Regions from separate parts of the Nocardioides aurantiacus genome, predicted to be linked through region 1. Evidence: riboswitches for the same ligand, from Rfam matches in the RefSeq annotation. Region 1 holds a riboswitch; each other region holds the start of a gene.
What was found. Region 1 has a riboswitch for cyclic di-AMP ahead of EDD33_RS04880 (transglycosylase family protein). Riboswitches for the same ligand answer to the same signal wherever they lie in the genome.
Positions count from the first base shown of each region.

Region 2: it holds a riboswitch for cyclic di-AMP, as region 1 does, so the genes downstream of both, EDD33_RS18620 (C40 family peptidase) here and EDD33_RS04880 (transglycosylase family protein) in region 1, are expected to answer to the same signal.
Region 3: it holds a riboswitch for cyclic di-AMP, as region 1 does, so the genes downstream of both, EDD33_RS06390 (C40 family peptidase) here and EDD33_RS04880 (transglycosylase family protein) in region 1, are expected to answer to the same signal.

Region 1 covers NZ_RKHO01000001.1:1,019,671-1,022,931, reverse strand. The annotation lists gene EDD33_RS04885 (MMPL family transporter) at 1-1,432, shown strand, start outside; cyclic di-AMP (ydaO/yuaA leader) riboswitch at 1,597-1,737, shown strand; gene EDD33_RS04880 (transglycosylase family protein) at 1,739-2,068, shown strand; gene EDD33_RS04875 (hypothetical protein) at 2,107-3,261, opposite strand, start outside.
Region 2 covers NZ_RKHO01000001.1:3,844,109-3,847,369, reverse strand. The annotation lists gene EDD33_RS18635 (DUF429 domain-containing protein) at 1-224, opposite strand, end outside; gene EDD33_RS18630 (PPOX class F420-dependent oxidoreductase) at 257-664, shown strand; gene EDD33_RS18625 (hypothetical protein) at 763-1,191, opposite strand; gene EDD33_RS18620 (C40 family peptidase) at 1,212-1,718, opposite strand; cyclic di-AMP (ydaO/yuaA leader) riboswitch at 1,705-1,897, opposite strand; gene EDD33_RS18615 (pyridoxamine 5'-phosphate oxidase family protein) at 1,937-2,440, opposite strand; gene EDD33_RS18610 (iron-containing alcohol dehydrogenase) at 2,709-3,261, shown strand, end outside.
Region 3 covers NZ_RKHO01000001.1:1,337,361-1,340,621, forward strand. The annotation lists gene EDD33_RS06380 (DEDD exonuclease domain-containing protein) at 1-1,157, opposite strand, end outside; gene EDD33_RS06385 (hypothetical protein) at 1,335-1,541, shown strand; cyclic di-AMP (ydaO/yuaA leader) riboswitch at 1,646-1,827, shown strand; gene EDD33_RS06390 (C40 family peptidase) at 1,840-2,868, shown strand; gene EDD33_RS06395 (hypothetical protein) at 2,933-3,261, shown strand, end outside.

The DNA of each region.
Region 1 (3,261 bases):
TACCGACGACCGGCGGGCCGCCGTCGGCATCGCGGTCGGCACCGCGGGCTCGGCCGTGGTGTTCGCCGGCCTGACCGTGCTGATCGCGCTCGGCGCGCTGAGCATCGTGGGGATCCCGTTCCTGACCTCGATGGGTCTCGCGGCCGCCGGCACGGTGTTCCTCGCCGTGCTGGTCGCCCTCACCCTGCTGCCGGCCCTGCTCGGCATGTTGGGCGGCAAGGCCTTCGCGGGGCGGGTGCGACGCCGCGAGGACAAGCGCGACGCCCACGGCCTCGCCGTCAACAACGGCGTCCGCTGGGCCCGGCTCGTCGGGCGTGCCCCGGTCGTCGTGGTGCTGCTGGTCGTGGTCGGCCTCGGCGCGCTCGCCGTGCCCCTGCAGAGCCTCCAGCTCTCGCTGCCGACCGACTCCACCTCCGCCGTCGACACCACCCAGCGCAAGGCCTCCGACCTGGTCAGCGAGGCCTTCGGCCCCGGTCGTGAAGCACCGCTGCTGCTGGTCGTCGACGCCCGCCGCACCCCCGGCCAGCAGTCGGCGCAGCAGGCCTTCGGCGACGTCGTCGCCTGGGCCGCCGGGCAGGACGGCGTCGCCAACGCCCAGGTCGTCGCCACCAGCGGCGACGGGGTCGGTGCGCAGGTGCTCGTCACCCCCCAGGGCGGCCCGTCGGACCAGGGCACGCTCGACCTGCTCGACCGGTTGCGCAGCGACCAGTCCGACATCGAGGCCGAGACCGGCACCCGGCTGGGCGTCACCGGCATCACCGCCATCCAGACCGACGTCTCCGAGCGGCTCACCGAGGCACTGCCGATCTACCTCGCCGTCGTGGTCGGCCTGGCGTTCCTGCTGCTGATGCTCGTCTTCCGGTCGCTCCTGGTGCCGCTGACCGCGACCCTGGGCTTCCTGCTCTCGGTGCTCGCCACGCTCGGCGCCACCGTCCTGGTCTTCCAGGAGGGCGCGCTCGGTCTGGTCGAGGGCCAGCCGCTGGTCAGCTTCATGCCGATCATCGTCATCGGCATCGTGTTCGGGCTGGCGATGGACTACCAGGTGTTCCTGGTGACCCGGATGCGCGAGGCGTTCGTGCACGGGATGTCGGCCCGGGAGGCGGTCGTCGACGGGTTCCGCAACAGCGCCCGTGTCGTCGCCGCGGCGGCCACGATCATGATCTCGGTCTTCGCCGCCTTCGTGCTGCAGGACGACCCGCTGATCCAGTCCATCGGGTTCGCCCTCGCCGCCGCGGTGTTCTTCGACGCCTTCGTGGTGCGGATGGCGCTGATCCCGGCCGTGATGTACCTCCTCGGCGACAAGGCCTGGTGGCTCCCCCGCTGGATCGCGCGGGTGCTCCCCGAGGTCGACGTGGAGGGCGAGCGGCTGCAGCGGCCGACCGCGACGAGCCGCGAGGCCGCCCCCGAGCGCGACCTGGCCCCCACGCCCTGACGCGCGTCCCCGGGCAGGCTCGGCACGGCACCGGACTAGTAGGTCGGTGCCGTGCCGAACCACCCGCCCGGGTCAGCGACAACCCCGTTCACCCGGGGTTAGGGTGCGTTGTCCCGCGTCGCGGGGCGTCCCCCCGTGACCGCCGAGTCCTGTCCGCGCGGGGGTGTCACACGAACCTTTCGGACAGGAGCGGGGAACCCAGGTTTCCCGGACCGCACCGCGGTCCTCGGGGTGAAGTCACGACAGTGACCGGGCTCCCCGGCCCGAACCCGACAGCTAACCTCGCAGGCGCGTGGAGGAACCCTCATGCGCAAGCTCGTCCTGTCGCTGCTCGCTGCCTTCGTCCTGGCGCTCCCGGTGCTCACCGGTCCCGCCGCCGAGGCCGCGACCGCGCGCACCTGGAACCGGATGGCCCACTGCGAGTCGACCAGCCGGTGGCACGTCAACACCGGCAACGGCTACTACGGCGGTCTGCAGATCAGCCCCCGCACCTGGCGTGCCTTCGGCGGCAAGAAGTTCGCCCGGCTGCCCCACCGCGCCACCAAGGTCGAGCAGATCCGCGTGGCCGAGCGGATCAAGCGCAACCAGGGCTGGGGCGCGTGGCCCCACTGCTCGCGCGCCATCGGCGTCCGCTGACCTGACCTGCCGGTGAGGCCCGTCCGTCCGGGCGGGCCTCAGCCGCGGGCGGCGCCGTACCCCAGCAGCGCGGCCAGCCCGAGCGCGCTGCGCGGGGCGTAGGCCGTGCGCCACAACCCGCCGTGGCACGCGGCGTACGCCTCGTCCTGCCAGGGCTGCTCGTGGCGCGGGCCGCCCTGCGTGTGCAGGTCGTGCACCAGCAGCGCGGCCATCAGCACGTTGGAGGTCGCCGGCTCGAAGACCTCCACGCCGAAGCGGTGCGCCCCGGCGTACGCCGCCGCGAGGGCCCGGTTCTTGACCACCGAGCGGGTGCGGGTCGGGGGCGCCACGTTCATCGACACCGTGACCCCGTCGTGGCGCGCGACCGTGGCGCGCCAGCGCTGCACGCGCTTGGCGAGGGCGTAGTTGGGCCCCTGCTGCGGGACCAGCGAGTCGTTGACGCCCGGGTCGGAGCCGGCGACGTACTGCCGCCGGAGCAGCCGCCCGCCCGACAGGGTCCGCAGCGGCCGGCCCAGCGTCTTGGAGCGGCCCGACCGGCTCTCGTAGGACGCCGTCGACTGTTCCACGGCCTCCTTCGGCACCACGAACACGTCGGTCGGGGTGGCCAGGAAGCCCAGGGCCGTGTCGCCGCGGTCGGCCAGCAGCCGCCGGCTGAGGTCGTCCACGGCGGTGCTCACCCGGGTGTTGGTCGCGCCGTCGGCGTAGACGTAGTTGCCGACCACGAGCGTGCCCGGCTGCTCGGCCAGCCACCGCTCGATCGCCGGCACCTGCGCCAGCAGGTCGAGACCGGCCACGTCGTCGAGGGCGCGACCGTCGTCGTCGTGCAGGGTCGGGACCACGACGGTGCCGGACCCGTTGCGGGCCAGGGTCAGGACGCGCTGCCAGATGTCGGGTCGGGGCAGGTCGACGGCGGCGACCCGGGCGCCCCACCGCACCAGGGAGGGCAGCGGGCCCATCTCGGCGCCGGCGCCGAGGACGGCGACGGTGTGTCCCTCGAGGCGGAGCCAGTCGGGGTTGTCGAGCACGCGGTCGACGGCCTCGGCCACGCTCGGCTCGACGACGCCGCGCTCCACCCAGCCGCCCAGGCGGCGCCGGATGCCGGGGCCGCGCAAGCGCTCGCCGTGGTAGGGCAGCACCAGCTCGCGGACCGCCTCGCCCTCACCGGCGACCTCGACCGAGCGCACCGTCGCGCC
Region 2 (3,261 bases), 2.8 Mb from region 1:
TTGAGCGCGCGCTCGGCGGGTCGGTTGCCGGTCGGGTTGGTGACCACGAGCGGGGCGTCGAGGGCGACGGTGCAGGGTCCGTCGACGTACGGCGCCAGCAGCGCGAGGATCTCCTCGTCCGTGCGCACGGCCGCCAGCTGCACCAGCCGACCCTCGTCGTCGAGCACGGCGACACCGGTCGGCTGCCGACGTCCCCAGGCCAGGTCGACACCGATGTGGAACATGGACCCAGCCTCGCACCTGTCACGCTGGGGCGGTGACCACCCCGACGACCACCCTGCGCGACCTCGCCGACGAGCGGTTCGTCTCGCTGACCACCTTCCGCCGCAACGGCGAGGGCGTGGCCACCCCGGTCTGGCTCGTCCCCGACGGCGCCGAGGGCCTCGCGGTGTGGACGCCGGCCGGCAGCGGCAAGGTGAAGCGGCTGCGCCGCGACGGCCGGGTGACGCTGCGTCCCTGCGACCGGCGCGGTCGCGTGGCCGAGGGCGCGCCCACGGTCGAGGCCCGTGCGAGCGTCAGCGACGACCCGGCGCGGGTGGCGGCGGTGGAGCACCGGCTGCGCGAGCGCTACCGCTGGGAGTTCCGGGTCTTCGGGATCGTGGAGCGGATCGCGCGCCGGGGCCGCGAGCCCCAGCGGGTCGCGCTGGCGCTCAGTCCCGCCTGAGCCTCACGCCGTGCCGTGCTGCCCCGACGGGTGCAGCCGCATCGCGCTCCTCGGGGGACGGGTGGGTGACGAACGCCGCGGTCCTCCCGGGCAGGGCGTCAGGGCCGGGGGAAGAGCGCGGTCAGCGCCTCGGAGGCGTCGCGCAGCGCCGGGCCCAGCCCATCGGCCACGGCGGTGTCGATGCCGGCGTACCGGAGCCCGACGACGGCGGCGGTCGCCAGCGCCGCGACCATGCCGAGCGAGGCGAGCACGGTGCCGGCGGTCCCGGGCCGGCTGGCCCGGGCCAGCCCGACCACGGAGGCGACCAGCGCGACCACGGCCAGGACCACGGCCAGACCGAGGTGGAGCGAGAAGGGGGACAGCAGCACCGCGGCGGTCCCCGCGACGAACGCGAGGACCGCCGCGGCGGAGGTGTGCGACGAGGACGCCGGCGAGGCCTCGAAGAGGCCGTCGAGCTGCGTGCGCGACTCCTGCTCCTCGTCGGCGACGTCGGTGTCGAGCGGCCGGCCGAGGTGCTGGGTGGTCATGCGCCGAAGCGTAGGCCCGTTCAGCCGCGGAGGGTGCCTCCGAACCACTGTGTCGTCCAGGTCCGCGTGACGTGGACGCGGCTGCCGCTCCGGGGGGAGTGCAGGAGCTGCGCCCGGCCGTCCTTCCAGCCCAGGAAGATCGCGGCGTGGTAGACCCGGCCGCCGTTGTGGAAGAACATCAGGTCGCCGCGGCGCATGTTGCCCTTGGCGATGCGACGGGCGTGGGCCGCCTGCTGGCCCGACGTGCGCGGCACCGAGATGCCGGCCTTGCGGTAGCTGTAGTAGATGAGCCCGGAACAGTCGAAGGCACCGGGCCCCGCGGCGCCGTAGCGGTAGGGGTCGCCCTTCTGGTTCAGGGCGATGTTGGTCGCGTTGCGGACCTTGGTGGTCGACGCGGCGGACGCGTCACCGGCGGGGCCGGCCAGCACGAGGCCGGCGGCGAGCACCATCATCACGAGCAGCTGGGCGAGGGCGCGGGGGTGGTGCGGGCGCGGCAGGGCGTGCGAGGACATGAGGACCTTTCCCACGCCTGTGAGGTGAGCTGTCGGGTTGGAGCTGGAAAGTGCTCCGCCGCCTCACGGCGACTTCACCCCGAGCACCCGACGCCTGGTTGGCGACGGCTGCGTGGAACGTGTGGTTCCCCCACTCCTGCCCATGACTGACGGAGGGTCGCCCCCGGACGGGCAGGACTCGGCGAATCCCGGGGGAGAGGTGCGATAGCCAGACGAGAGTAGTGCCGTTTGGTTTAAAGGTCCACGGTTTCCGACGTGCCGGCCGGACGACCTCCGGTGATCCGGGTCTTCACGAAGGACAGGGCGCTGGCGACGCGGCCGCCGCCGGGGCTGTCCCAGTACTGCGCGGAGTCGGTCTCGACGTGCAGCAGCCCGACCCCCGGGGAGTCCTTGCCGTCGGGGAACCACGCCGCGACCATCGGGTTCCACAGCTCCTCGACCTTGGCCCGGTCGTCGCGCACGTCGCCGTGCCCGGCCACCGAGAGCCACGTCGAGCCGTCGGCGAAGGCCAGGTTGACCCGCTTCTCGGCGCGGATGTTGTCCGCGTGGTGGCTGGTGGTGTCGATGAAGAACCAGACGTCGCCCTCGTCGGTGACCTCCTGGGGGGTCATCGGGTGCGACTGCAGCCGGCCCTCGTCGCCGACCGAGGTCAGCATGCAGAACCGGTCGCTGCGCATCATCTCCACGACCTTCTCCTGCTGCAGTGCCTGCTCGTCGTGCTCGGTGCGGTCGCTCATGGGGTCCCTCCCGGGGGTCGGTGACCGACCGGGGTCGGTCGGCTGCGGTGCGTCGTACGCGGTCCACGCTAGTCAGGGCCGCCCGAGGCGCGGACGGACCGTGGGGCGCCCGTCCGATCGGAGAGGGACTGGTGACGGGGGTCACGCCTACCCTGTGGGCGCCCCGGTCTCCACCACCTGCAGCCCACGGGCCGGACGCTGACCCGAGCACTCCCCCCGGCGCCGGGTGCGGGGGTAGCCTCGGCGCCACCTCAGATTGGACGCAGTCGTGAGCCTCCTCGCCAGCACCGCCGACCTCGGTCCCGGGGTGCCGCGCGACCCCGACGGGGACGCCGCGCTCGGTGCGGTCGTGAAGTTCCACGCGCCCGAGGTCGTCTTCGGCGTCGGTGCACTGGCCGAGGCCGGCTTCGCCGCCGCCCGGCTGGGCGCCAGGCGACCGCTGGTCGTCACCGACCCGGGCGTCATCGAGGCCGGCTGGGTCGACCTGCTGCTCGGCCACCTCCGCGACGCGCGCCTGGACCCCCAGGTCTGGCACGACCTCACGCCCAACCCCAAGGACCACGAGGTCCGGGCTGCCCACGCGTGGTACGTCGACCGCGGCTGCGACGTCATCATCGCGCTCGGCGGGGGCTCGTGCATCGACGCCGCCAAGGGCGTCGCGATCCTGTCGAGCAACGACGGCGACATCCTCGACTACGCCGGCGTCGACCAGGTGACCCGACCGATCCCGCCGATGCTGATGATCCCCAGCACCTCGGGCACCGGCGCCGACGTCTCGCAGTTCTGCATCGTCACCGACACCGAGCGCTCGGTGAAGGTCA
Region 3 (3,261 bases), 320 kb from region 1:
TCGCAGGGGGACAGGCAGCGCTGCATCTCGGCCAGCACGCACGGGGTGCGCGTCGGCGTCAGGGGCAGCCGGTCGGTGCACTGCCGCACCGGGAAGCTCTCGTGGAGCGCGGCCAGGCAGCGCTCGGCGGTCCGGCGCGAGGAGAAGGGGCCGAGGTAGTCGGCGCCGTCGTCGGCGACCTTGCGGACCAGGGACAGCCGGGGCCACGGCTCCACGGTGAGCTTGAGCCAGGTGACCTTGTCGGGGCGACGGCTGCGACGGTTGTAGCGCGGCCGGTGGGCGGCGATCAGGCGGAGCTCGCGGACCCCCGCCTCGAGCGGCGTGGCGCACTCGACGTGGTCGACCGAGCCGGCCAGGTTGACCATCTCGCCCATCCGCGCCCGGGACTCCGAGGCGGTGAAGTAGGACCGCACCCGGGTGCGGAGGTCGCGGGAGGTGCCGACGTAGAGGACCTCGTCGCGGTCGTCGCGGAACAGGTAGACACCGGGGGCGTGCGGCAGGTGCTCGGCCAGGTGACGCTTGCGGCGCACCGTGGGGCTGACGCGGGAGCTGAACGTGCTCAGCTCCTCCAGCGTGTGCACGCCCAGCCCCCCGAGGCGCTCCATCAGGCCGTGCAGGACGTCGACGGTGGCCCGGGCGTCGGACAGGGCCCGGTGGTCGGGCGTGGTGGCGGACCCGAAGGCCACCGCGAGCGAGCTGAGCTTGCAGTTGGGGGCGTCGTCACGGGTGATCACCCGGCGTGCGAGGCGCGCGGTGTCCAGCACCTCGAAGCGTGGCCACGGACGCCCCTGCTGGGCCGCGAAGTGCTGGAGGAAGCCCACGTCGAAGGGCGCGTTGTGCGCGACGAGGACGCAGCCGTGCGCGAACTCCAGGAACGACGGCAGCGCCGACTCGATGGACGGCGCGGTGGCCACCATCGAGTTGGTGATGCCGGTGAGGACCGCGATGAACGGAGGGATGGCGGCGTGCGGGTTGACCAGGGTCTGGAACTCGCCGAGCACCTCGCCCCCGCGGACCTTGACCGCGCCGATCTCGGTGATCATCGACCCCTGCTTGGCGGACCCGCCGGTGGTCTCGAGGTCGACGACGCAGAAGGTGGTCTCGCGCAGGGGACGACCGAGCTCGTCGAAGCTCATCTGGCTGTCCCACCTGCTCATGGGAGGGACGCTAGGCGGGGGCACCGACAAGGCCGTGGAGGGCCGGCCCGGCGTGGCGTCGCGACGGACGGTCGGAGCGTGCCGACGGGACGGGCGGAGGTGTGCCGGCCCGGGTTGTCGGTGGCGGGTGCTGGAGTGCTCGTGACCGGCCTTCCCCCGCTCTGCAAGGAGACCCCGATGAGCGTCCACATCGACTGCGACACCTGCCTGGTGCGTGGCCTGGCCTGCCACGACTGCGTGGTGACGGTGCTCCTGGGCCCGCCTCCCGAGCTCGGCTTCGACGCCGAGGAGGCCCACGCGCTCGAGGTCCTGGCGGGATCCGGGCTCGTGCCGCCGCTGCGGATGGTGACGCCCGTGAGCGGCCCCGAGATCGAGTCCGCGTGAACAACGCCACACCGTCCGTCCACGGTCTCGACTTGGAGTGCCAGCGGGCCTGACCTAGTGTCGAGCGCTGTTGGCCGTCGTCAGCGGGCACCGACCGGGTGCCCACGCCGGCCGCGCCGAGTCCGGACTCGTCTCCTGGGGGGAGAGGGGTGGCCGGAGCCGGGGACCCATGTTCCTGGGGTGAATCCAGGCGCCGACAGCACCGATCGTGCCGTCACGCACCTGGTAGGGCGTTCTTTGGGCCCGAACCCGTCAGCTCACCTGGTAGGCGTTGAGACAAAGAGGAGACCGGCCGCTCGTGAACGACGGTTGGAAGTACCCCCATGCCCGCGCAACAGTAGGAGCGGCCCTCGCCCTGGGCCTCACCGGCCTCGGCGTCGTCCAGGCCGCTCCCGCCACCGCGGCCCCCGACGACAGGCTCAAGTCCCGCATCGACGCCGCGCAGGCCGCGGTCGACGACGTGGCCCCGGCGGCAGCCGCCGCCGATCGACGTCACGACCGGGCACAGACCCGGGTGACGACCAGCACCAAGCGCGTCAAGACCCTCACCAAGCGCATCGTGCGCGCGAAGACCCTCGCGGAGACCGTGCGCGAGCAGGTGGCGACCGACGTGCTCGCCGAGCACCAGGTCTCCGGCGGCAGCACCGCCCCGAGCGCGACCTCGCTCCCGGCCGACTCCGAGGTGCTGCTCAGCAACGTGAGCGTCGTGTCCGAGGACACCGACGGTCGCATCGAGCAGGTGGCGCGGTCCCAGGCCACCGCCCAGCAGCTCACCCAGCGTCGCGCGCAGGTCCGCCAGGCCCTCGTGGACCAGCGGGCCACCGCCAAGAAGCTCGCCGCCCGGGAGGCCACGGCCGCCGGTGCGGTCGACCGGGCCCAGGGCAAGGTCGACGCCCTCGAGGCCGAGCTCGCCGAGCGCCGGGAGGAGCGCGAGGCCGAGCAGGCAGCGGCTGCTCCGGCGGCTCCGGCGGCGCCCGACGGGTCCGCGAGCTCCGCGGTCTCCTACGCCATGGCGCAGGTCGGCAAGGCCTACGTCTGGGGTGCCTCCGGTCCCAGCTCCTTCGACTGCTCGGGGCTCACCATGGCCGCGTGGGCGACGCAGGGCGTCTCGCTGCCGCACAACTCGGGAGCCCAGTACGCTGCGGGCACGCCCGTCTCCGAGAGTGAGCTGCAGCCCGGTGACCTCGTCTTCTACTACAGCCCGATCAGCCACGTCGGCCTCTACGTCGGCAACGGCCAGGTCGTCAACGCGCTGAACCCCGGTTCCGGTGTCCAGGTCTCGGGTCTGCACGACATGCCCTACTCCGGCGCGGTCCGCCCTGGCTGACCGACGCCACGCCGACGCCGCCCGTCCCCCTCGTGGGGCGGGCGGCGTCGTGCGCTCCGGCGGCGTGCGGAACCCACCGCGCCGGTGGCGCACCCTGGTCGCCGCGGTGCTGGTCGCCGTCCTCGGAGCCCTCTCGCTGAGCGCCTGCGAGCAGGAGGTGGACCTGGAGCCGCCTCGCGCCCAGCAGGGTGCCTCGCTGAGCGCCGACCAGGCGCAGCGCGCCCTGGACGGACTCGTCGCCGCCCTCGACGGCGACCGACGGGGTGCCGCCACGGCCCTCGCGGCCCCGTCGGGCGCCGAGGTCGTGGGTGCCGCCTGGGACAACGCCCAGGCGCTGCGCCTGCAGGACCTCGCGATGCGCTACGTCGACACCGCGGCCCCGCCCACCGCCGT